DNA from 2 places in the Exiguobacterium artemiae 7-3 genome. Region 1 is predicted to be linked to the other one. Evidence: a T-box and tRNA genes for the amino acid it is inferred to sense, from the RefSeq annotation. Region 1 holds a T-box; the other holds one or more tRNA genes.
The links. A T-box is a leader RNA that pairs with one kind of tRNA and senses whether it is charged. The one in region 1 lies ahead of tyrS (tyrosine--tRNA ligase), so its partner is inferred to be a tRNA-Tyr.
Positions count from the first base shown of each region.

Region 1 (15,370 bases):
TGCCGGGCATCGACTTCACGGCGGAACGTATCGTACATTTGGTCGATGTCTGAAGCGAGCTGTTGCACCTGCTCTTCAAGTCCGGTAATTTCAAGGAATTCGAGCTTCTTGACGAGACTCAAGCGTTGTTCTTCAAATCGCTTAATGTCGGATTGCATGCCGAGTGGTTCAAGCGGATACCCATCCAGTGTCATCTCTTTATAACCAGCTCCGAGCTGGTCAATCCGCTGTCTGAGTTCATGAGCGAGCGTCTTCCACTGCTGTGGAATCACTTCGACGAGTTGACGTGTTTCTTCTACTTTTGTTTCAAGTAACAAACTTGTCTCATAGGCTTTCGTCACTTCACCCGCTTCTTCAAAGGCAACCATCTCAATCCGCAACTGGTCAATCTGTTCCGCCTGTTCTTCCAATTTAGGTAACGCAGGTCCGAATGACGTCGCCTGCAACAATAACGATTTACGAATTTGACTGGAGTTTGTTTCGCCTTGTGCCTTAAGCTCCGCCAAGACCGATTGATTTGTCTTGAACGTCGACATGTCTACCAGCATCTCATCAATTAATCCTTCGAGTTCGGCAATTAATTGTTCTGTTACTTCCAGATCATTTTTAACCGCAACAAACCGGTAACGATCCAGCCCTTCTTCCGCTCGATATAATGTCTCATCGATTTGTGCGACGTGGACTGTCACTAATTCCTCCCATGCCTGATGCCAGGAAGTGAATTTCGTCTCCGTCTCACCCGCCATTGGGAGTTCCTTCAGTTCTTGCAACTCCTTCGGAATCGACGCGCTGATGATTCCTTGTTTCCGAAGATCAAGTTCATCGATTTTCGTATAATATTTTTTCCGACTGATCATGCTAAACAGCATGACGAGTAATACGATGACGATGACACCAATCACCCATGCCCACATTTGCTACGACCTCCACCCTATCAAGCGACTTTATATTTTGAGAAATTCGCTTTAATCTTATCCTTATAATAGTATAGCGCAACCGATTTGCATAGATTTACTCGGGCTTTTACTAATTTCTTCCGAATTTTTAACCGGGTTTCTTGAAATCAATTGTTTGTCAGTCGTGTGAAAACCCGATAAGATGATTAAAATATGATTTTTCAGGAGGAATTCTACATGTTTGAGACAACGACTTATGATGGTGACCGGACAAAACAATACGAGATGCTGAATAAACAGCTTGATGCGTTACTGACTGGGGAAACCAATCAGATTGCCAACCTTTCGAATGCAAGTGCATTACTCGGTCAATTTCTCGACCGGACGAACTGGGTCGGGTTCTATTTAATGGATCCGGAACAAAACGAATTAGTCCTCGGTCCATTTCAAGGGTTGCCGGCGTGTGTCCGGATTCCGCTCGGACGAGGAGTTTGCGGAACAGCAGCTCAGGATCAAACAACACAGCTCGTAATGGATGTTCATGCATTCCCGGGGCATATCGCCTGTGACGCGGCAACTAATTCGGAAATCGTCGTGCCGTTGATCAAAAACGGAAAAACGATTGGTGTCCTCGACATCGACAGTCCGGAACTCAATCGGTTCGACGAGACAGACCAAGCCGGTCTCGAAGCGTTCACCGAAATTCTTCTTCGCCATATTTGATTGACAGCAGGAATCAGCAGACGTATACTTGTAAAAGTGCAGAAATGATAACGATAGCGGTCAAATCGCTTACGTATCACATTTCATGACTCGGCTTTTGCCGGAGGGGCATCGTGTAACTTTGCTATCAAGCGAGGGTGCCACATCATGAAATGGGCGTAACGTGGGTTTGATGGCGTTATTATTTTTATGCAAATAATAACGAACACTAAGGAGGAGTCTTATTATGGCTCGCTATACAGGTCCAGCTTGGAAACTTTCACGTCGTCTCGGTATCTCACTTACTGAAACTGGAAAAGAAATCGCAAAACGTCCGTACGCTCCAGGACAACACGGTAACAGCCGTCGCAAAATGTCTGAGTACGGTCTTCAACTTCAAGCGAAGCAAACGCTTCGTCACATGTACGGAGTAAACGAACGCCAATTCAACCGTATCTTCAACGATGCTGGCAAAATGCCTGGTATCCACGGCGAGAACTTCATGTTCTTACTTGAAGCACGTCTTGACAACGTCGTTTACCGTATGGGTATGGCTCGTACACGTCGTGCTGCTCGTCAGCTCGTCAACCACGGTCACATCCAAGTTGAAGGTGCTCGCGTCGACATCCCGTCGTTCCGCGTGAAACCAGGTCAAACGATCTCAGTTCGCGAAAAATCGAAGAACTTTGTCGTTATCAAAGAAGCACTCGAAGTTGCTCCAGCAACTAAAGACTTCGTTACTTTTGATGCTGAGAAGCTCGAAGGAACGTTCGTCCGTCTTCCAGAGCGTTCTGAATTGAACGATCAAATCCAAGAACAACTCGTTGTTGAGTACTACTCACGTTAATCAGTTGTTTCAAGCATCCACTCCGGTGGGTGCTTTTTTTATGTTTCCCTTTTTCATGTTTTGTGTTAACCTTTATTTTATATTGGTTAACACATAACGAAGAGGACGTGTCATAACATGAAAACAAAAGATCTTACATTTATCGCTTTAGGTGCTGCCATCATTTCTGCGGTCAGTCTGTTGCCGCAACTTCAACTCGTCGGACCTGTTCCGATCACACTTCAAATGCTCGCCATCATGACGGTTAGTGCCATTCTCGGTGCCAAACGCGGTGGACTGGCTGTCCTGATTTTCTTACTGCTTGCCGCTGCCGGACTTCCTTTACTTGGTGGAAAAGGAGGATTGGCTCCGTTTGTTGGTCCGACCGCCGGTTATCTGATTGCCTTCCCGATTGCTGGTTTCTTCATCGGTCTCGTCGCTGAAAAGACCCGTCGTTTCGTTCCGCTGTTCATCGGGATGCTCGTATTTGGGCTCGGGCTCGTCTATCTGCTCGGCACATTCGGTTTAATGGCCGTCTTGCATCTATCATTCCTCGATGCCCTGACGATCAATATTCCGTTTATTCTCGGAGATGTCCTAAAAGCGTTGCTCGCAACAACGATTGCCGTTCGTCTGCTTCCCCTTCGCTTGTTCCGTGTCGCTTAAACCAAAAACAACGCTGACGAAATCGTCAGCGTTGTTTTTTTATTCACTTCAAGCGTGCTCGAGCACAAAGTATTTCTTTTTCCCACGACGGATGATTGTGAAATCACCAATCGCATCCTGGCGTGTAATCTCTTTCGTTAATTCCTGTTCCCGTTCTCCATTGATGTAAATCGCACCGTTCGTCACATCTTCACGGGCTTGACGTTTTGACGGGCTGATTTTGGCTTCGACAAGGATATCGACCAAATTCGTTGCCTCTCCCAATGTAAAGCGTGGCATTCCTTTAAAAGCATCGGCAATATCTTCCGCTTTCAACGATTTGATTTCACCGCTGAAAAGTGCCTTTGTAATTCGCTCTGATTGTTCGAGTGCCTCTGCGCCATGAACTAGAACTGTCATCTCTTCTGCCAACCGGCGTTGCGCGACTCGTTTTTCAGGTGCCGTCTCGACTTCCCGTTGAAGAGCGTTGATTTCGTCAGGTGTCAGGAACGTAAAGTATTTCAAGAACTTGATGACATCAAGATCGTCGACGTTAAACCAGAACTGGTAAAACTCGTACGGCGTCGTTTTATCAGCATCGAGCCAAACTGCTCCACCGGCCGTTTTCCCGAATTTTTGACCATCGGATTTCGTGACGAGCGGCACTGTAATCCCGAAAGCTTTTTGATCGTGACCGACGCGGCGGATTAATTCCATTCCCGCCGTGATGTTCCCCCACTGGTCACTTCCGCCGACCTGCAGACGGCACCCTTCATTTTCGTACAGCTTCAAGAAATCAAACGATTGAAGCAACATGTAAGAAAACTCTGTGAACGAAATCCCGTTTTGGAGGCGTGAGTCCACTGAATCTTTCGCCAACATGTAGCTGATCGGGAAATGTTTTCCGATGTCGCGCAAGAAATCAATGATCGTCAAATCCTTTGTCCAGTCGAGATTGTTCGCAATCGTGACCGGATTTTCACCATCAAGCGGTAAAAAGCGTGACAATTGCCCTTTAATCCGGTTCGCGAATTCTTCGACGATATCCGATGTGTTCAAAGAGCGTTCTGTCGAGCGGCCACTCGGGTCACCAATCATCCCAGTTGCTCCTCCGACTAAACCAATCGCATGATGCCCTGCTTGTTGGAATCGTTTTAACACAAGAATCGGCAATAAATGTCCGATGTGGAGTGAATCTGCCGTTGGGTCAAAACCTGTGTAAAGCGTCGTCGGGCTAGCAAGTAATTCCTTAATTCCTTCTTCGTCCGTCATTTGGCTGATCAATCCGCGAAACTCTAAATCTTCAAGTAACGTCATCTGTCTTCCCCCTAAAAATAGTCTAAAAAAAAACCGTCCCCTCGTCTGAACGAAGGGACGGAATATTCCGTGGTACCACCCTAATTGCATGAATTTCATGCCACTTAGATTGCTGATAACGGGGCAATCCGCTTGATTTCTCAAGAAGCTCCTGGAAGCGTAATTCATGAAGCGCTATGTCCTAGTTCGCAGCACCACTAGATCTCTGATACAGGGAGCGGTTCATTACTTTTTTCCAATCACAGCTGATTCTACTATACATTTGATGAAGATGTTTCCATGATACGTTGAAGCAGAATCGACTGTCAAGCCATTTTCTAATACTTCAATTATGGTATAATACGTCTATCTGTGATTTAATGTTAATTTACACCCAAGTTTAAGATGTAAAGGAGATCATTTATGCGCGAGAACTGGTTCAAGTTTTGGAATCACCCCCGGACGAAAGCCGTTCGGCACTGGTCAAATATCACATACGACGTATCTTGGAATATCATTTTATTCCTCATTATAGGGGTCTTGTTGGTCGGTAGTTTTTCTGTCGGGGCAGCAGGCGGCTATTTTGCTTCGCTCGTCAAAGATACAAAAGCACCGAAACTGGCAGAAATGAAGCAGCAAGTAAACAGTTATGCCATTACGAGTGAAATTTATTGGGGGAGTGGCGAGAAGCTGACTAATATTGCGACGGACGAAGAACGTCAACCCGTTAATATTAAAGAAATTTCCCCTTATTTACTCGATGCCGTGTTATCGACAGAGGACGTTGATTTTTATGAACATGATGGTATTGTTCCAAAAGCAACGCTACGCGCCGTTCTTCAAGAACTGACGAATTCTTCGTCACGTACAGGCGGAAGTACCTTAACACAACAGCTGATTAAAAATCAGATTCTGACGAATGAAGTCTCGTTTGAACGGAAGGCTAAAGAAATCATTCTGGCTCTGCGTCTTGAAAATGCGATGACAAAAGACGAAATTCTTCAAGCTTATCTGAACGTCGTGTCGTTCGGACGAAATTCACTCGGACGAAATATCGCCGGAATCGAAGCTGCGTCACGTGGTGTCTTTAACAAACCTGCCAAAAAACTGACGTTACCACAAGCTGCTTTCCTCGCCGGTATTCCAAAAAACCCTTACTATTACACACCTTACCTTCAAGGTGGAATAGTCAAAAAGGATTTGACACCGAGTACCAATCGTATGAAAACGGTCTTAAAGCGAATGTATGTCGCGAAAAGTATTACAAAAGCACAATATGAAAAAGCTGTAAAATACGATATTACAAAAGATTTTACCAAAACATCGAAACGTTCCCGTGATACGTATCCGTACGTCTATGATTTAGCTGAAAAAGAAGCACTTAAAATCATGACGAGCTATTTCATGAAACAGGACGGGATCAAAGAGGATGAAGTCAAACCTTCTGAACTTGCCGAAGTCAAAGCCAACTACCGCGACCAAGCATTGATCGCGATGCGACAAGGTGGATATAAAATCTATTTGACGCTGGACAAAAAGATTCACGAAGCAATGCAGACACCGGCTAAAAATGCGGCTAACTTCCCGAGTGCACCGCAGTATAAGCAAGTCGTCAATCCAAAAACGAAAAAGACAGTCACGAAAAAAGATCCAGAAGAAACCGCTGCTGTCATGGTTCAAAATGAAACAGGTCGGATTTTAGGATTTGTTGGCGGGCGTTATACGGATGGAACAGCGGATGATTTCAACCGCGCCTTCCAGGCAAAACGTCAAATCGGTTCGACCGCTAAACCAATTCTTGTTTATTCAAACGGTATTGAAAATGGATTAATTACACCGGCATCGACTATTAATGACGAAGAATATTACTATCAAACAGTTCCGCGTCAACCCGGTGATAATCCGATCAACAATGAAGGCGGACGTTACCGCGGAAACGTCACTGTCCGTGAAGCATTGGAGCTGTCTCTCAACGTTCCTGCCGTTAAGACGTACGAGAAGATGAACATGTCGAATTCAATTCAAAAATTAGTCGATATGGGAATTGAAATTCCCGATAATATCCGCTACGCTCCATCTGCCGCTTTAGGAACGATGGAAATCACACCGGTCGAACTCGCCGGTGCTTATGCAACGCTTGCCAACTATGGTGAATACGTCAAACCGTATGTCATTTCGAAGATTACGAAAGACGGCAAAAACATCTATAAAGCAAAATCAAAGAAAAAGCGTATCTATCAAGATCGTACCGCTTATTTGACGCTCGATATGATGCGAGGTGTCTTTGATAAAGGAACGGCGCAATATGCCAATTCATTACTCAAGGCACCTGGTGATTGGGCAGGTAAAACCGGGACGACGAATGAAATCAAAGACTCATATCTTGTCGGTTCAACACCTGGTGTCACGCTTGCCGTCTGGACCGGACATGACCAAAACAACTCCTTGATGGGTGCGACGACGTACTATCAACGGACACAAAATCTTTGGGCTCAAATGGCGAATCTGACATATAACGCAAACAGCAGTTACTTCAAGTCAGGTGCCCGATTCAATCAGCCAGCCTCTGTCAGTGCAGACGACTTCAAAAATACCGGTCGTTTCAAAGAGGAAGATCAAAAGAAAAAAGAAGCGGAAGCGAAGAAAAAAGCGGAAGCGGAAAAGAAAAAGCAAGCCGAACAAGATCGAAAGAAAAAAGAAGCAGAAGCGAAAGCCGATGCGGATGCCAAACAAAAAGCAGACGATACGAAAGCCAAAGCCGATGCGGATGCCAAACGCAAAGCGGACGAGGCGAAAGCCAAAGCCGATGCGGATACCAAACGCAAAGCGGACGAGGCAAAAGCTAAAGCCGATGCGGATGCCAAACGCAAAGCGGACGAGGCAAAAGCTAAAGCCGATGCAGATGCCAAGCGTAAAGCGGACGAGGCAAAAGTCAAAGCCGATGCAGATGCCAAGCGTAAAGCAGACGCTAAAAAGAACGCTGATTAATCTAAATTCCGTCACTAAAACATCGACTCTACAGAAAGAGTCGGTGTTTTTTTAGCGTTCCGTTCAAAACCAAAAACAGATCACCTACTTCCGATGTTTCCGGAAATAAGTGGTCTGTTTTTGTAAGATAAACTTAGTCTTCCATCGTCGAAAGATCTCCAGCTTCGAGATTCAATTCCCAAGCCTTTAAGACACGACGCATGATTTTACCACTGCGTGTTTTCGGCAGTTTGTCGCGGAAGTCGATTTCACGCGGAGCCGCATGAGCTGCCAGCCCCTCTTTGACGAATTTTTGGATTTCTTGTTTGAGTTCTTCTGTCGGCTCATAACCATCTCTTAATGAGATGAAGGCTTTAATGATTTCACCACGAACCGGATCCGGTTTCCCGATGACACCCGCTTCTGCAACAGCCGGATGTTCAACCAAGCGGCTTTCTACTTCGAACGGTCCAACACGTTCTCCGGCAGTCATGATGACATCATCGACACGACCCTGGAACCAAAAGTATCCTTCATCATCCATATAAGCTGAATCGCCGGATACATACCATCCTTTGAAGAAATACGACTCGTATTTTTGTGGATTGTTCCAAATTTGCCGCATCATCGATGGCCATGGTGTTTTTAACGCTAAATTCCCCATCCGGAAAGGAGGTAACTCGTTTCCTTGATCATCTACAATCGCCGCTTTCGTTCCCGGAATCGGTTTCCCCATCGATCCTGGTTTGATGTCCATTGATTTGTAGTTACAGATCATCATTGCACCGGTCTCAGTCATCCACCACGTATCATGAATACGTTGATCGAAAGCTTCTTTCCCCCACCGGATGACTTCCGGATTCAGTGGTTCCCCGACCGAAAGGACATGCCGTAAACTGGACAAATCATGTGTATTCGCGACTTCCGCACCAGCACCCATCAACATCCGAAAAGCAGTTGGTGCACTGTACCACACTGTTACTTTATATTTTTCGATGATACTGTACCAGAAGTCCGGATTAAAACGACCGCCCACAACGACATTTGTCGCACCGTTCAAGAAAGGTGCAAAGATACCGTAGCTCGTCCCCGTGACCCACCCTGGATCAGCAGTACACCAATAAACATCTTCTTCTTGTAAATCGAGTACCCATCGCCCTGTCATCATATGTTGAATCATTGCATTCTGGACATGCAAAACGCCTTTCGGTTTCCCGGTCGAACCCGATGTATAATGAAGAATCAAACCGTCTTCCCGGTCAAGCCAAACCGGCTCAAACGATTCAGACGCTTGACTAAAAGCCAGTCGGAAATCTTTAATTTTATCCTTTTCCTCGACGGCGTCATCGACTAGCAAAATCTGTTCAAGTGATGTCAGTTCATCAACAGGAACCCGCGGTAATAAAGCTTTTGTCGTAATCAGCATTTTTGCTTCCGAATCCAGTAAGCGATCCCGGACTGCTTGTTCCATGAATGCTTCAAATAGCGGACCGACGATTGCACCAACCTTCAAAGCACCGAGTAAGGCAAAATACAATTCCGGAGAACGTGGCATGAAAATGAAAATTCGATCTCCTGCTTCGACGCCTGCTTCTTTCAGGACGTTGGCCGCTTTATTTGTCATTCGTTTCATATCGGCATACGTAAATGTTTGTTCTGTTGTCCCGTCGAAATAAATCAGTGCCGTCTTATTGGCACGTTCACCTTCAGCATGACGATCGATTGCTTCGTAGGCCATATTGACTTTCCCCGTCGTCGACCACGAAAAATATTGTTCCGCTTCTTGCCAATCATATGAATCTGAACCATCATATTCGGATAACCAATGCTTCCCCGGAAGCGCTTTCAAAACTTTCATGTCTCGTTCCTCCCCTTCGCTGTTCTCTCCTACATTATAAGCTAGTTATCGTGTAGTTCAATCCATTTGCCGCCAATTTGTTAAAAAATCCCTCTCTTTCTTTCTCTGCTTTCGATTATAATGAACAGGAAGGTGGTGACGCTTACATGTTTGAAAAACAATTCAATCATCGTACTCATGAAACATCGCTTGGTCCAGTGGAAATTGAAGGACCGGTCACAAGCCAGGTACTTGCTACTTATACACTTGATCCAGGGCTAACAGCTTTTCGACAACCCGCGGAACAGCTTGAAGCACTCGTTGAAATCGCTGCTTTGGAAGAAGGACGTATCATCATCGCACGACAAGGAAATGACATCATCGGCTATGTAACCTTTCTATATCCCGACCCTTATGAGACATGGAGCGAGGGGAACAATCCGTATATTCTAGAGCTCGGCGCCATCGAAGTAGCCGCCCGTTTTCGTGGGCAGCAAATCGGTAAAAAGCTTCTCGAAGTTTCGATGCTTGATCCAGCGATGGAACAGTATTTAATTTTAACGACAGAATATTATTGGCATTGGGATTTAAAAGGAAGTGGTTTATCCGTTTGGGACTACCGTAAAATCATGGAAAAAATGATGAACCACGGTGGGCTAGTCTTTTTCCCGACGGATGATCCAGAAATCGCCTCGCATCCTGCCAATTGTTTGATGGCACGGATCGGTAAACATGTCGCACCTGAAGTCGTTGCGCATTTTGATGCGTTACGGCTCCGTCGTCGCTTCATGTACGATTAAGGAGGGCTCGCATGTTAATCGAACAAATCATGAAGACACATTGTATTACTATTCAACCTACAAACTCGATTGCTCATGCCGCTGAGTTGATGCGCCGTCACCAGATTCGTCACCTGCCTGTGACGAACGCCCGACAGGAACTGCTAGGCTTGATTGGTCTGCGGGAGATGCAAAGTGCAAGCAGCGTCTTTCACCCGGAAACTTTTTTAAATGATCAGCAAAATGCCGTTTCTAGCATCATGCAACGAACACCAATTACGGCTCATCCGCTTGACTTCATCGAAGATGCGGCCGTCTTGTTTTACGAACACCGTCTCTCCTGTCTTCCGATTGTTCGGGGACGTCGCTTGGTCGGTCTAATAACAGAAACGGATTTGTTGCGGACCTTCGTCCAATTGACCGGCGCACTCGAACCGAGTTCACAAATCGAAGTCCGCGTCGAAAACACGGCAGGAACGCTTGCTAAAATCGCCGGACTCCTGGCGAAAACAAACGTTAACATCTTAAATGTCTTAGTCTATCCGACAAACGACCCGTACGTCCGAATCGTCGCTTTTCGTGTCCAAACGATGAATCCAATTCGTGTCATCGAAAAATTACGAAAGGAAGGATTTGACGTGGTCGGTCCTGATATGAGCCGATGAAAGAGTTTGCTTATCTTTATAGCAAAGAAGAGGCCGCCTACCGGTTCTCCGACTCCCATCCGTTTAATCCTATCCGTCTCGAATTAACACTGTCCTTATTGGAAGCAACCGGTGCTCTCGAGAATGTCGACTGCATCGCCCCCCGTCCGGCAACAGACGAGGAATTATCGTTGATTCATGATCCGGATTACATACAGGCGGTGAAACTCGCAGGACACGGCGAACTCTCTCCAATGAAGGCTCAAATGTACGGATTAGGAACCGAAGACACGCCACTTTTTGATCAGATGCATGAGAGTGCTGCCTTACTTGTCGGTGGAACAATCGAAGCCTGTGAACTGGTCCTGTCCGGTCAATACCGGCGAACGTTCCATATCGGAGGAGGTCTGCATCATGGCTTCCGGGGACGGGCTTCCGGCTTTTGTATCTACAACGATACTGCCGTCGCGATGGCAGCTATGATTCAAAAATATAACTGTCGGATTTTATATGTTGATACCGATGCCCATCATGGCGATGGGGTTCAGTGGGCTTTTTACAATCAGGCGGATGTCATGACGTTGTCGCTTCACGAAACCGGACGTTATTTGTTTCCCGGAACCGGAATGGTGACGGAGCGTGGCGCAGAGGAAGGGTATGGATGGAGCTGGAACGTTCCCTTTGACGCCTTTACGGAAGATGCTTCTTTTTTACATGCCTACCGGACAGTCTTGTTTGAAGCGTGCGAACTCTTTAAACCGGATTTGATCATTACTCAAAATGGCGCGGATGCACATGCACTTGATCCCTTGACCCATCTGTCGTTAACGATGGAGAGCTACGAACAGATTCCACAAATCGCTGTTGAGGCTGCTGACCGGTACACAGACGGCCGGATTGTAGCTTTAGGTGGTGGCGGTTATGACTGGTACCGTGTCGTCCCCCGCGCCTGGAGTCAAGTATTTGCCGCTTTGACAAATAAATCTCCTTTTCGGGGAAACCTTCCGGAAGAATGGATTAAGCGATGGCAAAAAGAAAGTCCAACCGTTCCAATGACGTGGGCCGACCCTGTTCCGCTTTACCCGATGATTCCTCGCCGTCCGGAAATTGAAGAAAAAAACTGGGAGACCGTCAAACGATTACTGTGGCCGTTTGTCGACGATTCTAAAAAAGAACACTTATCGTTCTCCTCCCCTTATTCAAACGATTGAAAATGTCTTGTTCTTTTCACAATTACTTCGCGGGCACTTCACAAGTTCTTGTTATACTGAATAAGCTTTCATTACTTTATTTAGTAAACGAAAATTGGGGGAATCCGTGTTGAAGAAAAAAACAATGAGCTTCATGGGGATGTTCTTCGCGACAGGACTTTTACTTGCCGGATGCGCGAATGACAAACAAGCGATGGATCATGATACAATGCAAGGATCCGGAAAAAAACCAGTCGACGTCACGGTTGATGTACCGGCGAAGACGATGGAAAATCAAAAAGTAGTTTTCCAAGCGACAGCACTTGAGAATAAGAAGGCTGTTAATCTGGAAAACGTAGCTTTTGAAGTCTGGAAAGCTGATGAAAAAGAAGCGGTTCATCAAAAGTTTAAAGCGGCATTAAAAAAGACAGGTACTTATCAAGCCGAAGCCAAGCTTGCTGAAGGCGAATATGAAGGACTTTATCATATCAATGATAAAAACGGACTTCACCATATGGATAAGATCTCATTCGTCGTTATGGATCACTCGCATGAAGACACGAAAAAGAACACGACTGAACAGGCACATGAACACGCTACCGTCGAAGGATTATCTGTTCATTATATGGGCGCTAAAACAATGAAAGCCGGGGCAAAACTCCCCGTCCCCTTTCATGTCTTCCTGAACGGCAAGCCGCTCAAGGCAGATGTTCAAATTGAAGTCATCGAACCCGGTATTGAAAAACATACGTATCTGCCGCTCACTAAAAAATCGGATCAATATGCAGGCGAAGTTTCGTTGACACATCCAGGGGAGACAATTATCCGCCTTCATGTCGAGAATGATCAATTGCATCACCATCAAGACCAAACGATTTTAGTTAAGCCATGACCATAAAAAAAGTCTGTTCTTTTTCGATTGAAAAAGAACAGACTTTTTTGCTTCATCAAGAACGTGTAGAATCACGTTTTTCAATCCGGTGTGGTAACGTTACATCATTTGTCTCAATTTCTTCTTTGTTAAGAATCTTCGTTAGTAAACGCATCGAAACTGCCCCGATATCATACATCGGTTGAACGACCGTCGTCAGTTTCGGACGAATCATCGTCGCAAGACGGGTATTATCATGTCCGATGACTTCAAAGTCGTCTGGAACTTGATGACCGGCGTCTTGAAGAGCGTGAATGACACCAAGCGCCATTTCATCCGTCCCTGCAAAAATCGCACGCGGACAAGCATCGCCGAGTTCAAGTAATTGATTCATCGCCTTCATGCCTGAATCGTACGTATAGTTTCCAAGGACAACGTTTTGCTCATCAAACGGTAAATTTGCTTCTTCCAAGGCGCTCCGGTAACCGGCAAATTTCTTTTCTCCGTTAATCTGTTGTTCAAGTGGACCTGTAATGAATCCGATCCGTTTATGACCATTGTCAATCAGAGATTTTACAGCATCATGCGCAGCACTTTCGTAATCAATATTAACGGCTGGAAGATCATAATCTTGATTTAAAGTAGCCGCCAACACGATTGGAACAGGAGATGTTTTAAATTCACGGACAAGATCTTCGTGAAGACGTCCACCCATGAAGATGATTCCATCCACTTGTTTACCAAGTAACGTATTCAACAGATGAATTTCTTTTTCAGGATTTTGATCCGAATTACATAAGATGATATTGTATTTGTACATCGTTGCAACGTCTTCAATTCCCCGTGCTAAATCTGCAAAAAAGATATTTGAAATATCCGGTACGATGACACCGACAGTCGTCGTTTTCTTACTGGCAAGACCTCGTGCGACTGCGTTCGGACGGTAGCCGAGTTGATCGATGGCATCCTGTACTTTTTTCCGCGTCGACGGTTTGACGTTCGGATTTCCATTTACTACACGCGAGACGGTCGCCATGGAGACGGCCGCTTCCCGGGCTACATCATAAATCGTTATATTACTGTTCAAAACAAATTCCTCCTTATTTTAGACAACCATTTTGTTTTCATTCTTGTTTTCATTTTTAGGCAACACGAAAGGAAGACAGGAAAAGATAACTTTCTTTTCCCATTCTTCCCTCATTGTAAAACGTTCTCATTCGCTAAAGAACAGCCTTTTTAGAAAATCATTGAACGTTTAGTGCCGGAAAAGTAGAAGTCAGATTCTCGATGAACGAATCGAACTCATTAAAATCTAGTTGTTGGTTCGCATCCGATAACGCAAGCGCCGGAAACGGATGGACCTCTACCATAACGGCGTCTGCTCCGATGGCATATGCTGCTTTTGCAGTCGGAAGAAGTAAATCTTTACGGCCCGTCGAATGGGTCACATCCACCATGACCGGAAGATGTGTTTCTTGTTTTAGAATCGGAACGGCAGAGATATCGAGTGTATTGCGGGTCGCCCGTTCATACGTCCGAATTCCGCGTTCGCATAGGATGACCTGTTCATTCCCGCTTGCCATGATGTATTCAGCAGCGTACATGAACTCTTCAAGTGTAGCCGATAAGCCCCGTTTCAACAGAACCGGCTTGTTCGTTCGTCCTACTTCTTTCAACAAGTCGAAGTTTTGCATATTGCGGGCACCGACTTGAATGATGTCCACATAAGGCAGAGCTGACTCGACTGCGCTTGGTGTCATGATTTCAGTGATGACATGAAGACCATGGGCATCAGCTGCTTTTTTCAACATTTTTAATCCGTCTAATCCAAGACCTTGGAAATCATATGGTGATGTCCGCGGTTTGTAAGCACCGCCGCGCATGAAGCGGACACCATGTTTCGCAAGTTGTTCTGCCACCTCAAAGACCTGTTCCTCACTTTCGACCGCACACGGACCTGCAATTAATTGTTGGGAACCGTCACCAATCACATCATCCCCGATACGAATGATCGTATTCGTCGGTTTTTGTTTTCGAGACACCAACAACTTCCGTGTTCGATCCTCTCCTTGAAGTTCAAGCGAGGCTTTGAAAATTTCTTTAAATACGTGCTGTAGGCGTCCTGTTTCAAATGGACCATGATTGCTCGCTGCAATCGATTCAAGCATCTGACGTTCACGGACCGGATCATACCGATCGATTCCCTGGGCACGTTTTACTTTACCGATTTCAACCGCTATTTCCCCTCGTTTATTAATTAACGCCAGCAACTCAGCGTTCACTAAATCAAGTTCATCCCGTAAACGTTTTAATTCTGCATGTTGATCCATTCTTCTACCACTCCCTAATCAGCATATAGCTCGTAATAGCAACTAATTATAGCGAACTCTTGTGAAATTGTACATAAATAAAGCGTACTCACTATTTAAAGTCAGTGAGTACGCTAAAAGGTTGCTTATTTTTTAGGTTGTTTTTCATGACTTAATTTGGACTGGGGATCATTGTCCTCGTCTTCTGTATCTTCTTCATTCTCTTCCCCTTCGAGATCTTCACGTAATTCAGATAGCTCGGCAACCGTTTCAGTATCAAGTTGTTCCGCTACTGGAGCACCGTCCACTTCGTCACCGATTTCACGTTCGATATCACGGACCAATTGTTCCGCCTCTGCAAGTGCAGCATCGATGCTCGATTGGTCTTTTTCAAAACCAGCGTATTGT
Region 1 covers NZ_KK211190.1:811,773-827,142, reverse strand. Annotated here, with positions in the region: gene ezrA (septation ring formation regulator EzrA) at 1-914, opposite strand, end outside; gene P402_RS0105135 (GAF domain-containing protein) at 1,134-1,619, shown strand; gene rpsD (30S ribosomal protein S4) at 1,846-2,445, shown strand; gene P402_RS0105125 (biotin transporter BioY) at 2,563-3,090, shown strand; gene tyrS (tyrosine--tRNA ligase) at 3,139-4,386, opposite strand; T-box leader at 4,437-4,638, opposite strand; gene P402_RS16255 (transglycosylase domain-containing protein) at 4,789-7,353, shown strand; gene acsA (acetate--CoA ligase) at 7,487-9,190, opposite strand; gene P402_RS0105105 (GNAT family N-acetyltransferase) at 9,337-9,969, shown strand; gene P402_RS0105100 (acetoin utilization AcuB family protein) at 9,981-10,613, shown strand; gene P402_RS0105095 (acetoin utilization protein AcuC) at 10,610-11,803, shown strand; gene P402_RS0105090 (FixH family protein) at 11,910-12,674, shown strand; gene ccpA (catabolite control protein A) at 12,730-13,740, opposite strand; gene P402_RS0105080 (bifunctional 3-deoxy-7-phosphoheptulonate synthase/chorismate mutase) at 13,898-14,983, opposite strand; gene P402_RS0105075 (YtxH domain-containing protein) at 15,109-15,370, opposite strand, start outside.

Region 2 (15,370 bases), 1.5 Mb from region 1:
ATGTAGTGTCCACTCCTTTAAGTTTGTTTGTACAAGATGTTTGTTACGACTTGCGATAAAACGGTACCTTTCATATGATTACTTTAGAAAGGGTCAAGGTGATGTTTATGTTTCCAACCATTCAAATGACAGACTTACAGCAACTTGTCCATACGGATCAGATTCGCTGGTTTGATTGTCGCTATGATTTGCAGCAGCCCGATTATGGTCGTGACGCTTTTAAGGAAAGCCATGTCGAGGGCGCACAGTATTTAGATTTATCAACTGATTTATCAGGACCACGTTCCGAAACGGGCGGACGCCATCCATTACCTTCAAAAGAGCAATGGATTCGTACCTTGGAGTCACTCGGGGTCCAGCGCGATGATTTCATCGTTCTTTATGATGATGGCTTCCCTTATGCAGCACGTGCCTGGTGGCTTTTTAAATGGGCCGGGCATGAACGTGTCGTCGTCCTTGAAGGTGGACTATCATCTTATCTCGCATTTGATTTTCCCGTGAGTTCAGAATCTGCTGTTTTTGAAAAATCGACTTATCGAGCCGACTTTAAAGATGACATGCTGATTCAATATGAAGAAGTTAAAAATCGTCCGGCAGACACCTATCTCGTCGATTCCCGGTCACCTGATCGATTCCAGGGTCAAAACGAAACGATTGATTCCATTGCCGGTCACATTCCGGGTGCTGTGAATTGTTTCTTCGAAAAGGCGATTTCGCCAGACCGCCGCTTGAAAGATGCGGAAGATTTGAAGGAATTGTACGCTGAGCTGCTCGAAGCGGAGTCTCCGATTCTTTATTGCGGCAGTGGCGTGACTGCTTGCGTCAATGTCCTAGCCTTGCACGCTTTAGGGAAAACAGATGTCCGGCTCTATGCAGGTTCTTACAGCGACTGGATCAGCCAAACGGATGAGGTCGCACGATAACGTACACGAAAGTCCGATTCTCATCGGACTTTTTTTAGATTTGAACCGGTTTGATGTTCCATATGGCATTGGCATATTCTTTAATGGTCCGGTCGCTCGAGAAGACACCCGATTTCCCGATATTCATGATGACCATCTTATACCATTTTTCAGGGTCCTGATACGCACGTCCGATTCTTTCCTGCGCTTGTTGGTACGATAAGAAATCTTTTAGAATCAAGTATTCATCATTGTACGTCAGCAGAGAATCATAAATTGCCTGGAACTCACCTGTCGGGAAAAGCGATCCGTCCACGAGTCCATCAATCACGCGACGAAGTTCAGGTTGTGCACTGTATTGATCGTAAGCGCTGTATCCACCATATTTTTTGTAGTTCATGACTTCTTGTGGGGTCAGTCCAAAAATGAAGATGTTTGAATCCTCCACCTCATCACGAATCTCAATGTTCGCACCATCCAGTGTTCCGACCGTCAAGGCTCCGTTCATCATGAATTTCATGTTGCCGGTTCCTGAAGCCTCATAACTTGCTGTCGAAATCTGTTCACTGACATCACTTGCCGGGAAAATCTTTTCTGCAAGCGAGACACGGTAATTCTCAAGGAACACCACTTTCATATAAGGACTGACGTCCGGATCCGAGTTAATCAGTTTAGCTAAAGAATTGATGTAACGGATGACTTCTTTGGCATAATGATAGCCAGGAGCCGCTTTTGCACCGAAAATAAAGGTCCGTGGTGTCATCTGGAACGATTGATCTTCTTTTATACGGTAGTACAACGAATGAATATGAAGCGCGTTAAGTAATTGTCGTTTATACGCATGAAGCCGTTTGACTTGCACATCAAAAATCGAATGCGGATCTACAACGATTCCCGTCTCATTCTCAATCAACTCTGCCAATTCCTTTTTACTCGCTAGCTTAATTGCCTGGATATCCTGTTGAAGCGTGGTATCCTCTGCGAATTTCGTCAGCTTTTGTAAATCAGACGGATGATTGATCCAACTGTCCCCGATTGCTTCCGTTACACGATTCGCAAGTGCCGGATTCGATAATAGGAACCAGCGCCGATGTGTGATTCCGTTCGTTTTATTATTGAAGCGTAGTGGGAACATCTCATAAAATAACCGCATTTCGCGTTGCTTGAGAATTTCCGTATGGATTTGAGCCACACCGTTCGTCGAGTGGGTACCGACGACCGCTAAGTTTGCCATATTGATCATCCCGTCCGCAATAATGGCAATTTCACGCATGTTCGCTTCCAGGTGCGGATAATTATCAAGGACATCTTTACAGAATCGACGGTTGATTTCTTCAACGATGAGATAAATTCGCGGTAATAGATCACGGAACAGATCAACCGGCCAGCGTTCCAAAGCTTCTGAAAGCAATGTATGGTTCGTAAAGGACATGACACTTTTCGTAATCCGCCATGATTCTTCCCATGAATATTCCTCTTCGTCAATCAATATCCGCATCAATTCAGGAATCGCAACAACCGGATGCGTATCATTGATATGGATCGCGATTTGATTTCCTAAATGCTTCAGCGACGTATTTCGTTTTTTATGTGACAACAAGATACTTCGGAGTCCTGCCGAGACGAAGAAGTACTGCTGCTTCAGACGTAATACTTTTCCTTCATGTGTCGTATCATCCGGATATAAGAATTCAGAAATCGTCTGAATTGCTTGTTTGTGGCTTAGTAAGTCTTTATAGTTGCCGCGGTGTTGGCTCAACAGTTCATCGTCGTCATACGGTGATTCAGCACTCCACAGACGTAAGTTATTGACGATACCGTTCTGATAACCGACAATCGGCATGTCATAAGGAACAGCACGAACGATTTCTGCCGGTTCGTGATGGACACGATACTTACCGCCTTCGACTTCCTCGAGCCAAACGTTTCCTCCGAATGGAATATCGACCGCTTTGTCTGAACGACGGATTTCCCACATGTTGCCGTTCTTCAGCCAGTTATCCGGAAGTTCGACTTGGTAGCCATCGATGATTTTTTGTTTAAACAGTCCATATTGATAACGGATACCGTTTCCATGCCCCGGTAAGCCGAGTGCTGCGAGTGAATCGAGGAAACAGGCCGCTAAACGACCGAGTCCTCCATTCCCAAGACCCGGTTCCGGTTCTTCTTCCGTCAAATCAGCCAAATCATAGCCGAGTTCTGAAAGACCGCTTCGCACCTCTTCTAGTACATCGAGACTCAACAGGTTATTGTAGAGGAATCGACCAAGCAAAAATTCAAGTGAAAAATAATAGACTTGTTTACTTTTTTTATGGATGTAAGTTTCTTTCGTTCGCATCCAATCCGTTGTGACATATTCCCGCACCATATAGGCTAACGTTTGGTACACATCATTTTCCGTTGCATCATCGAGCGCTTTACCATGCATGGAAATAAACCGTTCATTAAACCTCTTCTTGAACTTCTCTTTGTCTTGGAACATCTAAAAACCCCATTTCCCGTAATCCCATTTAGTCAACAGACGGTGCGATTAAACGATAGAGCGCCAAATATTCATCAGCAGATCGAATCCAGCTAAAGTCTTCTTGCATCGCTGTCTCGATCAGATGTTTGAATACAGGTTTATCATGATACGTCTCGATCGTCCGTTTGATTGCATCAAGGAACTCTTGCGCATTATAATTCGAGAACGAGAAGCCATTTCCCTCTAAAGTGAACTGATTAAATGGTTGGACAGTATCGCGCAAGCCGCCGGTTTCTCGAACGACAGGCAACGAACCGTACTTCATCGAAATCAATTGACTGAGACCACATGGTTCGAAACGTGACGGCATCAAGAACGCATCACTGCCGGCATAAATACGTTGGGCGAGTCCGACATCAAAACCGATGTATGAAGCTACCTTGTCGGGGCGAATCGTTGACGCATGTTGGAACAATCCTTCATACTCCGCTTCCCCTGAACCAAGAATGATGAACTGCGCATCGAGTTCAAACAGGTCAGGCAGGATATGGGCGAGCAAATCGATTCCTTTTTGATCGACAAGACGCGAGACGAAGCCAAATAACGGAACATCCGGATCGACCGGTAGTCCAAGTTCCTGTTGTAAGGCGGCCTTGTTGGCTGCTTTGCCTGCTTCAGCAGTCTGAACATCGTAGTTTTCCACTAAATATTCGTCTGTGTCCGGACTGAACTGTCTGTAATCGATTCCGTTCAAAATTCCGCGGACGTCGACGGCACGGTGTTGCAAGACTGGTTCTAGTGTTTCCCCATAGTATGGATCCATGATTTCATCCCGGTAAGACGGGCTGACAGTCGTAATTTGATTGGCATGGACAAGACCAGCCTTCATATAGTTGACGAGTCCGTTATGGGCAATTCCGTCTGCTGTGAAGTGTTCGTGACTGAGACCAAGCAGATCACCTAGTACTTCTTCCGGGAATACACCTTGATATTGCAGGTTATGGATTGTAAAGACCGTTTTGATTTCCTGATAACGGTTGAGATGCTGATAATGAATCCGTAAGAAAGCCGGTAAGACGCCGGTTTGCCAATCATGACAATGGATAACATCCGGTACTTCCTCTGCATCAACACGCTGAATCATTTCAAGGACCGCTCTTGAGAAGTACGCAAAACGCTCCGCATCGTCATAATGACCATAAATTACGCCATCGCGCTTGAAGTAGTATTCATTGTCGATGAAATAAAACGTCACACCGTCTTGTTTTAGACGCAAGACTGCTCCAAATTGCTGACGCCATCCGACCGGGACGATGAAATCAAATAAAAATTCCATCTCCTGTTTGTATTGTTCTTTAATTTGACCGTAGTTCGGTAAAATAACCGAAACTTCCGCACCCTCTTCAGCAAGCGCTAAAGGGAGCGAGCCGACGACGTCAGCTAGCCCCCCTGTCTTGATGAATGGTGTCGCTTCTGTGGCAGCAAACCATACCTTCATAATGACATCCCCTTTTAAACGATTGTTTGTTTCTTGATGACAATCGGTTCTTCAGCCGTTCCACGGATGACTTGTCCGCGTTTCACTGTTACCTCTTTGTCAAGGATCGCGTATTCAACGACTGCGCCTTCTTCGATGACTGATTTTTGCATGATGATCGAGTTTTTAATACGCGCATGTTTTCCGACTTTGACACCACGGAAGAGGATGCTGTCCGTTGCCGTCCCCTCTAACTTACATCCGTTCGCGACAAGTGAATTCTTGATTGTCGATCCTGGTAAGTAGCGAGTCGGTGGTTCATGCTTGATTTTCGTGTAGACATGCTGGAAGTCATTGATTGCTCCCCATTGTTCGAGTAACAACATGCTTTCACGGTAGTACGAACGAAGGGAATGAATCACTTGCGATGTACCTGTGTACTCATAACCATGGACATGAAGTCGGTTTAATTGAGAACGAATGATGCTTTGCAACAAATCATATTCCCCGCGGCCAATTGCTTCGTCAACGAGACGGACGAACAAGTTTTTTGACAGGACAACTGTTTCCATGTAGAACGTCTCATCCGATGGTTCATATCCACGTGAACCAATTGCCGTCACACGGTTTTGTTCACTGAAACGAATCGGACGGCAGTAGTTACAAGGCAAGTCGCGCTTTGTATAAACGACTGTAATATCAGCATTGGACGCTTTATGTTCACGTAACACATCACGATAATCAACAGCGGATAAAATGTTTGATCCTGAAATCACGACATAGTTCTCTTTACTGCGTAAAAAGAAGTCGCGGTGTAAATGGAAGTTTGATAGATCCCCACGGAATTCATGGGCATCTTGTGATAAAGCCGGCGGGAAGATGTATAATCCGCCGTTTGACCGGTCCAAGTCCCACTCTTTGCCGGATCCAAGATGATCCATCATGGCGCGGTATTTTTCAAGTGTAAAGACACCGATATTCGCAATCTCATTTTGAACCATGTTCGTCAACGTGAAATCGATGAGTCGGTAACGACCTGCGAATGGTACGGCAGCCAAGTTGCGGTGTTCCGTCAATTCTTTAAAGAATCCTTCTTCACCGCTCAGATTGATGACTCCTAATAAATCTGTTTTCATCGGTACTTCCCCCTTATTGGATCGCTTCTTTGATGACTTCGTTTTTTGGAATGATACTGTTCGCTTCGATAACGAAGACTTCGCCGTTCGGTGTTCCGATTGTTGCCCCGTCTTCTACGACGACACCGTCTGCGAGAATCGCCCGGTGAATCGTAACGTCTTTACCGATCTTGACGTTCGGGAAGATGACCGAATCCTTCACAAGTGAACCTTCTGCGACGTCAACGCCGTAAAAGAGAACCGAATGATTGATTTCGCCTTCGATGTGGCATCCTTCGTTGATGATTGAAGTATCAATCGAAGCATTGTTCCCGATATATTGTGGTTGTTGGTTTGGATTGACAGAATGTACTTTCCAAGACGGTTCGTACAAGTCGAACTCCGGATCCGCTGCAAGTAAGTCCATGTTGGCTTCCCAAAGCGATTGGATTGTTCCGACGTCTTTCCAATATCCCTTGAATTTGTAGGCACGAATGTTTAAGTTTTCAAATAACATGTTCGGAATGATATTTTTCCCGAAGTCAAAGCTTGATTCTGCGTCCCCGGCATCTTGAATCAAATGACGTTTCAAGATATCCCAGTTAAAGACGTAAATCCCCATCGAAGCCAGGTTCGATTTCGGATTTTCCGGTTTTTCTTCAAATTCATTGATTCGAAGATCTTCGTCCGTATTCAGGATACCGAAGCGCGGTGCCTCTTCCCAAGGTACTTCTCGAACAGAAATCGTGACGTCTGCTCCCCCTTGACGATGTTCCTCGATCATTTTTTCGTAATCCATCTTGTAGATGTGATCCCCTGACAATACAAGCACATAATCTGGATCGTATTGGTTGATGTAACTCATATTACGGTAGATGGCATTCGCCGTTCCTTCATACCAGTTTTTCCCGTTTTGGGCTTGGTATGGTGGCAGGATCGTTAATCCACCGTTACGGCGGTCAAGATCCCAGGCACTTCCGATTCCAAGATAGCGGTTTAGTTCAAGTGGTTCGTATTGCGTCAAGACTCCTACTGTGTCGATTCCTGAGTTCGTACAGTTGGATAACGGGAAATCGATAATCCGATATTTCCCTCCAAACGCGACCGCTGGTTTTGCAGTGTGTTTCGTAAGTGCTCCTAGACGTTTTCCTTCTCCGCCAGCAAGCAACATCGCGACGACATTCTTTTTAGCCATTTCGTCCCCTCCAGTTTGTGCTCTTTTTTTACATCAATCGTTTGTTCTAATTTATACAGATACTCTTATATACCCACCTTTTCTCTTTTTAATATAACATTCCTGCAAAATAGGTTTATTAAAATACAAATTTCTTAAATTTTTCTACTGTTTTCTCCATAAAACACCGATAATAGGAATGAAATGCCGTTTGAAAGGAGTTTTCATGAGAATCACGACCGGATATGCTTTAGTCTTGGCTTTAGCTTTTAGTTTAGTACTAACACTTTTTTCAGTTCGTAATCAGTTGGATCTTGCCCAGGATTTGTTCAGTTGGGCAGATCAAAAGACGACTGATCGTCCCCTTGCTTCCTATCAACCGATTACTGTCACGTATCAAAAAGAGCGCCTTGAACTCTATGACGGGTTACGTCGAGATGATTTGATGGCAAGTGCTTTACCACCAAAGGTCGAGCAAGCTTTCATCGCGATTGAAGACCGACGATTTTATCAACACGATGGCTATGATATCACCGGTATTTTGCGAGCGTTTACAGAAAATCAGTCCGGTGACAGTAAAGGTCAAGGCGGAAGTACCATCACCCAGCAACTGGCACGAATGACGTATCTTTCCACAGAGAAAACCTATACTAGAAAAATAAAAGAAATTTTAATTGCAATGGAATTGGAACAAAAATATTCTAAAAAAGAGCTTTTAACAGCGTATGTCAATCAAGCCTACTTTGCCAATAATATTTATGGCATTGAGCTCGCAGCGAAATCTTATCTTGGAAAACATGCAAAAGATTTAAGTTGGGCGGAAGTCAGTTATTTGGCTGCGATTCCAAACAATCCGTCCCTTTACAATCCATTACGGTTTCCGAACAATACGAGCAAACGTCAACAACGTATTTTAAAGGCCTTGCAACAGACAGAGGACATCCCAAACAAAGTCTCGAAGCAGTCCGTTAACGTTTCGTTTCATAAGCCGACCATCCGGTATCCCGATTACATCGATGCCAGCGTGTCGGAAGCAATCCGCCAAACAGCTGCTTCAAAAAATTTGAGCGTGTCACAGGCTGAACAGTATTTACATCAGCACGGTGCTGTCATTCAGACGTATCTTGATCCCGCAGAACAGACTCGGGCCAAAAAAGCAATTCAACAACTCCCCCAACCGCTTGAAGGCGCTTACGTCGGAATCGACGGGGAAACACGCGGTGTGACGGCACTTGTCGGCAATAAATCCAATGTGCCGGGTCAGCTCAATCGGGCGGTTCAGTCCTACCGCCAACCCGGATCAACATTGAAACCATTACTTGTTTATGGTCCCTATCTTGAAAAGACGAAAAAAACATTAACGAGCCGATTGGACGGAAGCCCGGTTTGTTTTGACGGGTATTGTCCGCAAAACAGCAGCAACCGGATTCTCGGAAGCGTAACGATTGCCGATGCGATTGCTTACTCCTATAATACACCGGCCTTACGCGCTTTTGCTGTATCGTTCAATGAAGGGTTGAAAACCATCCGACCGTTCCGGTTCAGTCAATGGACCGAGGAAGATAATTCATACAACAGTGCGCTGGGCGGATTGAAATACGGTGTCAGTCCACTCGAATTGACGAATGCCTACACGACGTTCGTCAATGACGGACTCTATAGTCCATCCTCGATGATCCGCACCATCACGACGGATCAAGGCACACTTTACCGGCATTCGATGACAACGGACCGGATCTGGTCAAGTCGAACAAACCAGTTACTGCGCAAAGGGCTCCACAACGTCATGACGTATGGTACAGGACGATTGGGTTATGATCCAACCCCTGCCTATATCGGAGGCAAAACCGGTACGACAAACGAAAATAAAGACATGTGGTTTGTCGGTATAAAAAACCAACACGTCGGGGGAATCTGGCTTGGGGCGGATATTCCCCGTGCCTTCCCGAACGAAGCGAACGGTACATTACAGGTCAGGACGTGGGCTTCGATCGTCCGATGACTTATTTCGGGAACAAGACGGCTTGTCCAAGCGAATTGAACAAACTTAGTCCGACCCAGGTCAGTCCGGCCAGTAACAGGCCCCACGCCAAAAAAAGAAATACGACTAATCCGATGGCTCCTGCAGATGAGGTCATTTTACTGATTTGAAAAACGTAAAAGAAAAAATAGATTAAAAAAGAACTGGCCAGTACGAGACAAACCAACGGAAACGATGTCATGAATGCAAAACTGATGCATCCTCCGATCAACAGGAGGATACTGCCGGGACGTAACATGCTCAAAGTCGTTCCCACCTGTTCTTTGATGAAAAACGCAAACCCAAGCTGATTAATCGTATCTGAAATCAGTTTCAGCGAACTGAAAATCATGAAATAAATGATTAAAAAGCCGAGCCATACGAGTAACTTCGTGTTACGTGCACTAAGTATTTGTAGTAGCTCGTCGTATACCCCGACGTCATTTAACCATGTCAGTGCAAGCTCTGATGTAGCAATCGCAAGAGACGTACTGAACAGCAGGATGCTGATCAGCGGGGCATAACTTAATAAGTAGACGTTCGTCCGCATTTCGAATCTCCATTCATAGAAATTTCATATGTAGCACACAATTACACTAACAAGTATACTATAATAGATTATATCGGTTATTGAGACTAAAGGGGGAAGCAAAAATGGCATTTATTTTAATGGTAGGCGTTAGTCTCGCTTTCTTGACAGCGATTTTCACTGCAGGCTACAACAAAAAACCTGAAGGTAACGAATAAAACAAATCCCCCTGCCCGTATATTCGGGTCAGGGGGATTTGTTGTTTTACAGAAGATTCGCATATCCTTGTTGCCGCAGTGCTTCATAAACGATGATTGCCGCTGTGTTCGAGACATTGAGCGAACGAACAAGATTCGATTGCGGAAGGCGGATACAACGATCCAGATTCTCATCGATGACGTTTAACGGCAATCCTTTCGTTTCGCGTCCGAAAACGAAAAAGTAGTCTTCTTCAACGTTTGACAAATCCACTTGGCTTGGATATTTTTCGCCATACTTCGTGATATAGTAGAACGTCCCATCCGGATGTTTATCCCATAACTCTTCCAACGAATCATGATATCTTACATCAACGAACTCCCAGTAATCAAGACCTGCCCGTTTCAACTGTTTATCATCCGTTGAAAATCCAAGTGGCCGAATTAAATGTAAGACTGAATGCGTCGCTGCGCATGTCCGTGAAATGTTACCTGTATTTTGTGGAATTTCTGGTTGATACATGACGACGTGAATAGCCATATTAATTCTTCTCTCCTAACTCATGCGCAAGCAGCGCTTCTTTATGGGCAATGCCGCTGGCAAAACCCGTCATTTTACCGGTTGTCCCAATAATCCGGTGACATGGATAAATCAAAGCGATGGGATTCCGATTCAAGGCGCCACCGACTGCACGTGCCGCCTTGTCGGAACCAATCATTCGTGCAAGTTGTCCATAACTCGCTGTCTGTCCGAACGGTATCAATTTTAACGCTTCCAAGACACGTTGCTGGAAAGCAGTAACCTCCAGCCGGCAAGGAATGGTATTCAATGCTTCCGGCTGTCCTTGTTCATATGCGTTAAGCGCGTCGGCTAGAAAACCGGGCAACGGTGCCTCATAATAAGCAGCTTCATCAAGATGTTGCTTCAGACGATTCATGTCATGTCCAAAATCGAGATAGACGACTTCCTCTTCTTCCCACCCGATGACCAGCTCGCCAAACGTATATGTCAGTTTTTTATACGGCATGCCCGCTCCCCCATTCCTCAAGCAAACGATTCCCTTCCACTTGAACATCTTCCGCTAAATCAGTCAACAGCCGCCCTTGGATATAGACTTCCGCTTCTTGACCGGCAATCCGACCGATTGCCCAGATGGCAAGGGCTCGCATATCTTCTCGCTGATCGGTTTCAGCCATTACTCGTAAAGCCTCGAGTGCCGTCCGGTCTTGATAATGAACGAGCGCACAGACGGCATTACGTTGAATTGGTTTTTTTCCGCGCCATGCACCCGATAATGAACCAAACCGTGTTTTAAATTCACGATTACTAAGGGAGAGCAACGGAATCAGTAACGGTTTGACCTGTTCCGGATCAGGTTGCAGTTCGCTGTGTTGTGTCGCATGTTTTTTCCGGTTGTATGGACAGACTTGCTGACAGGTATCGCAACCGTATAACCGATTTCCTAAAGCATATCGGAAGTGTTCAGGAATCAGTGTCTTCGTTTGTGTGATGAAGGAGATACACCGTTTTGCATCGATGACACCAGGTTCAATCAGTGCATCCGTCGGACAAGCATCGAGACATTTATTGCACGAACCACACAGTTCTTCTACAGGTTCGTCCGGCGGAAGATAACAATCCGTGATCAGTTCACCGAGATATAGATAAGAACCGTGCTCTTCACTGATGATGGAACAGTTTTTTCCGCTGAATCCAATACCGGCTCGTTCGGCGACCGCACGATCGACCAGTTCTCCCGTATCGACCATCGAACGCGATCGGGCTCCCGGGTTCAGCTCTTGAATTTTTTCTTCCAGCAATGTCAATCGCTGCTTCAGAGCCTGATGGTAGTCCAGTCCCCAAGAAGAACGTCCAAAAATCCCGCGCCGTTCTCCTTCTTTTCCACGCGGAGCATCTTTGAGCTTACTTGGATAAGCGACGGCGATTGCGATAATGGAGACGGCATCATCCAGCAACAGCGTTGGTGTCGTCCGCCGTTCAAGATCAGGCTCTTCAAATCCAGAAGCATACCCTTTTTCTTGTTGTTGAATGAGACGCTGTTTCATCACTAAAAAAGGATCAGCTGTCGTAATACGGAATTCATCAATACCAATCTCTTTGGCATACATCTGCAATTCTTTTTTCAACAATTCCCACTGCATCGTATCTCTCCTTTCGCTTGTTTATCTCCATGCTAAACAAAAAGAGCAAAGTGTCAATTAAAAACGACACGTTGCTCTTTTTAGGTAAGCGGGTGAAGGGAATCGAACCCTCATCATCAGCTTGGAAGGCTGAGGTTTTACCACTAAACTACACCCGCAAGATACCGGTGGTCGGAATCGAACCGACACTCCAAAGGAACACGATTTTGAGTCGTGCGCGTCTACCAGTTCCGCCACACCGGCACAATCTCTTGCATAAACATTAAATTAGGAATTGGAGGCGCCAGTCAGAATCGAACTGACGATAGAGGAGTTGCAGTCCTCTGCCTTACCACTTGGCTATGGCGCCACTCATTGGAGCGGAAGACGGGATTCGAACCCGCGACCCCGACCTTGGCAAGGTCGTATTCTACCACTGAACTACTTCCGCACAAAAGCTGGGCTGGAAGGGATCGAACCTTCGCATGCTGGAATCAAAATCCAGTGCCTTACCACTTGGCCACAGCCCAATAATAAAAGGGCGACTGATGGGAATTGAACCCACGAATGCCGGAATCACAATCCGGTGCGTTAACCACTTCGCCACAACCGCCATAATAATAGAACAGGGGCAGCAGGAATCGAACCCGCGCTGACGGTTTTGGAGACCGTAGTTCTACCGCTAAACTATGCCCCTAAAAGTGGTGGGGGGGGGCGGATTCGAACCGCCGAACCCGAGGGAGCGGATTTACAGTCCGCCGCGTTTAGCCACTTCGCTACCCCCCCACAATGGGAAAATCATCTAAAAATCATATGGTGGCTTTGGACGGAATCGAACCGCCGACACGAGGATTTTCAGTCCTCTGCTCTACCGACTGAGCTACAAAGCCATACTAAAATTTTTCGGTAAATAAAAATGGCGGTCCTGACGGGATTCGAACCCGCGATCTCCTGCGTGACAGGCAGGCATGTTAACCGCTACACCACAGGACCGTATGTAATTGCGGGGGCCGGATTTGAACCGACGACCTTTGGGTTATGAGCCCAACGAGCTACCAGACTGCTCCACCCCGCGCTAATAAAAATGGTGACCCGTACGGGAATCGAACCCGTGATACCGCCGTGAAAGGGCGGTGTCTTAACCGCTTGACCAACGGGCCATCTTGAAATTGAAAATGTTATGGCGGAGAGCAAGGGATTCGAACCCTTGAGACGCTTGTGACGCCTACACGATTTCCAATCGTGCTCCTTCGGCCACTCGGACAGCTCTCCATTGCATGTGGTGAAGAAGTAATATAATGGCTCCGCAAGTAGGATTTGAACCTACGACCTACCGGTTAACAGCCGGTTGCTCTACCACTGAGCTATTGCGGAACGATCGCCTGGCAGCGTCCTATCCTCACAGGGGGAAGCCCCCAACTACTTTCGGCGTTCAAGTGCTTAACTTCCGTGTTCGGCATGGGAACGGGTGTGACCACTTGGCTATCGCCACCAGACATCTATTATCTTAACATTATGTTTCCATAACGTCAAGCACTTTTTTTGAAAGGCTCGCGCCCTCAAAACTGAAGTCATCAACAAGATCATCTGCTAGAACAAGGCCTCGACCGATTAGTATCACTCAGCTCCGCATGTCGCCATGCTTCCACCCGTGACCTATCTACCTCATCGTCTCTGAGGGGTCTTTCTTGATTACTCAAAGGGAAATCTCATCTTGGAGGGGGCTTCATGCTTAGATGCTTTCAGCATTTATCCCGTCCGCACGTAGCTACCCAGCGATGCTCCTGGCGGAACAACTGGTACACCAGCGGTGCGTCCATCCCGGTCCTCTCGTACTAAGGACAGCTCTCCTCAAATTTCCTGCGCCCACGACGGATAGGGACCGAACTGTCTCACGACGTTCTGAACCCAGCTCGCGTACCGCTTTAATGGGCGAACAGCCCAACCCTTGGGACCTACTCCAGCCCCAGGATGCGATGAGCCGACATCGAGGTGCCAAACCTCCCCGTCGATGTGGACTCTTGGGGGAGATCAGCCTGTTATCCCCAGGGTAGCTTTTATCCGTTGAGCGATGGCCCTTCCATGCGGAACCACCGGATCACTAAGCCCGACTTTCGTCCCTGCTCGACTTGTAGGTCTCGCAGTCAAGCTCCCTTCTGCCTTTGCGCTCTACGAATGATTTCCAACCATTCTGAGGGAACCTTTGGGCGCCTCCGTTACTGTTTAGGAGGCGACCGCCCCAGTCAAACTACCCGCCTGACACGGTCCTCCAGCCGGATGACGGCTGCGAGTTAGAGACTCTATGCATGAAGGGCGGTATCCCAAGGGTGACTCCTCCGAAGCTGGCGCTCCGGTCTCGACGTCTCCCGCCTATCCTGTACATCATGCACAAAGCCTCAATATCAGGCTGTAGTAAAGCTCCATGGGGTCTTTCCGTCCTGTCGCGGGTAACCTGCATCTTCACAGGTACTATGATTTCACCGGGTCTCTCGTTGAGACAGTGCCCAAATCGTTACGCCTTTCGTGCGGGTCGGAACTTACCCGACAAGGAATTTCGCTACCTTAGGACCGTTATAGTTACGGCCGCCGTTTACTGGGGCTTCGGTTCAAAGCTTCGCTTGCGCTAACCCATCCCCTTAACCTTCCAGCACCGGGCAGGCGTCAGCCCCTATACGTCATCTTGCGATTTAGCAGAGACCTGTGTTTTTGCTAAACAGTCGTTTGGGCCTATTCACTGCGGCTCTACTTAATGTAGAGCGTCCCTTCTCCCGAAGTTACGGGACCATTTTGCCGAGTTCCTTAACGAGAGTTATCCCGCGCGTCTTAGAATTCTCATCCCGCCTACCTGTGTCGGTTTACGGTACTGGCACCTTCCACCTCACTAGAGGCTTTTCTTGGCAGTGTGAAATCGTGACCTTCGTCCCTACGGGACTCCGCATCGTTCCTCGACTTTGATGCCTGACGGATTTGCCAATCAGACGGTCTCGAAACTTACACATGCACTTCCATCCGCATGCGTCACTATCCTCCTGCGTCCCCCCATTGTTCAAACGGTGGATCGGTGGTACAGGAATATCAACCTGTTATCCATCGCCTACGCCTTTCGGCCTCGGCTTAGGTCCAGACTAACCCTGAGCGGACGAGCCTTCCTCAGGAAACCTTGGGCTTTCGACGGAGGGGATTCTCACCCCTCTTTTCGCTACTCACACCGGCATTCTCACTTCCAAACGCTCCACTGCTCCTTACGGTACAGCTTCACAGCGGTTTGGAACGCTCCCCTACCATTCCTTACGGAATCCGCAGCTTCGGTGGTATGTTTAGCCCCGTTACATTTTCGGCGCGGCGCCACT
Region 2 covers NZ_KK211190.1:2,339,500-2,354,869, forward strand. Annotated here, with positions in the region: gene P402_RS0113115 (phospho-sugar mutase) at 1-2, opposite strand, end outside; gene P402_RS0113120 (sulfurtransferase) at 108-923, shown strand; gene P402_RS0113125 (glycogen/starch/alpha-glucan phosphorylase) at 958-3,384, opposite strand; gene glgA (glycogen synthase GlgA) at 3,413-4,864, opposite strand; gene glgD (glucose-1-phosphate adenylyltransferase subunit GlgD) at 4,879-5,979, opposite strand; gene P402_RS0113140 (glucose-1-phosphate adenylyltransferase) at 5,993-7,153, opposite strand; gene P402_RS0113145 (transglycosylase domain-containing protein) at 7,359-9,134, shown strand; gene P402_RS0113150 (DUF5366 family protein) at 9,136-9,702, opposite strand; gene trmL (tRNA (uridine(34)/cytosine(34)/5-carboxymethylaminomethyluridine(34)-2'-O)-methyltransferase TrmL) at 9,946-10,419, opposite strand; gene P402_RS0113165 (methylated-DNA--[protein]-cysteine S-methyltransferase) at 10,421-10,906, opposite strand; gene queG (tRNA epoxyqueuosine(34) reductase QueG) at 10,896-12,041, opposite strand; tRNA gene P402_RS0113175 (tRNA-Gly) at 12,129-12,199, opposite strand; tRNA gene P402_RS0113180 (tRNA-Leu) at 12,204-12,284, opposite strand; tRNA gene P402_RS0113185 (tRNA-Cys) at 12,317-12,390, opposite strand; tRNA gene P402_RS0113190 (tRNA-Gly) at 12,397-12,471, opposite strand; tRNA gene P402_RS0113195 (tRNA-Gln) at 12,479-12,550, opposite strand; tRNA gene P402_RS0113200 (tRNA-His) at 12,561-12,633, opposite strand; tRNA gene P402_RS0113205 (tRNA-Trp) at 12,647-12,717, opposite strand; tRNA gene P402_RS0113210 (tRNA-Tyr) at 12,723-12,806, opposite strand; tRNA gene P402_RS0113215 (tRNA-Phe) at 12,835-12,910, opposite strand; tRNA gene P402_RS0113220 (tRNA-Asp) at 12,938-13,013, opposite strand; tRNA gene P402_RS0113225 (tRNA-Met) at 13,022-13,095, opposite strand; tRNA gene P402_RS0113230 (tRNA-Glu) at 13,106-13,180, opposite strand; tRNA gene P402_RS0113235 (tRNA-Ser) at 13,202-13,292, opposite strand; tRNA gene P402_RS0113240 (tRNA-Asn) at 13,320-13,394, opposite strand; rRNA gene rrf (5S ribosomal RNA) at 13,401-13,516, opposite strand; rRNA gene P402_RS0113250 (23S ribosomal RNA) at 13,612-15,370, opposite strand, start outside.
Region 2: it has a tRNA-Tyr gene. The T-box ahead of tyrS (tyrosine--tRNA ligase) is inferred to sense a tRNA for this amino acid. The anticodon was not compared.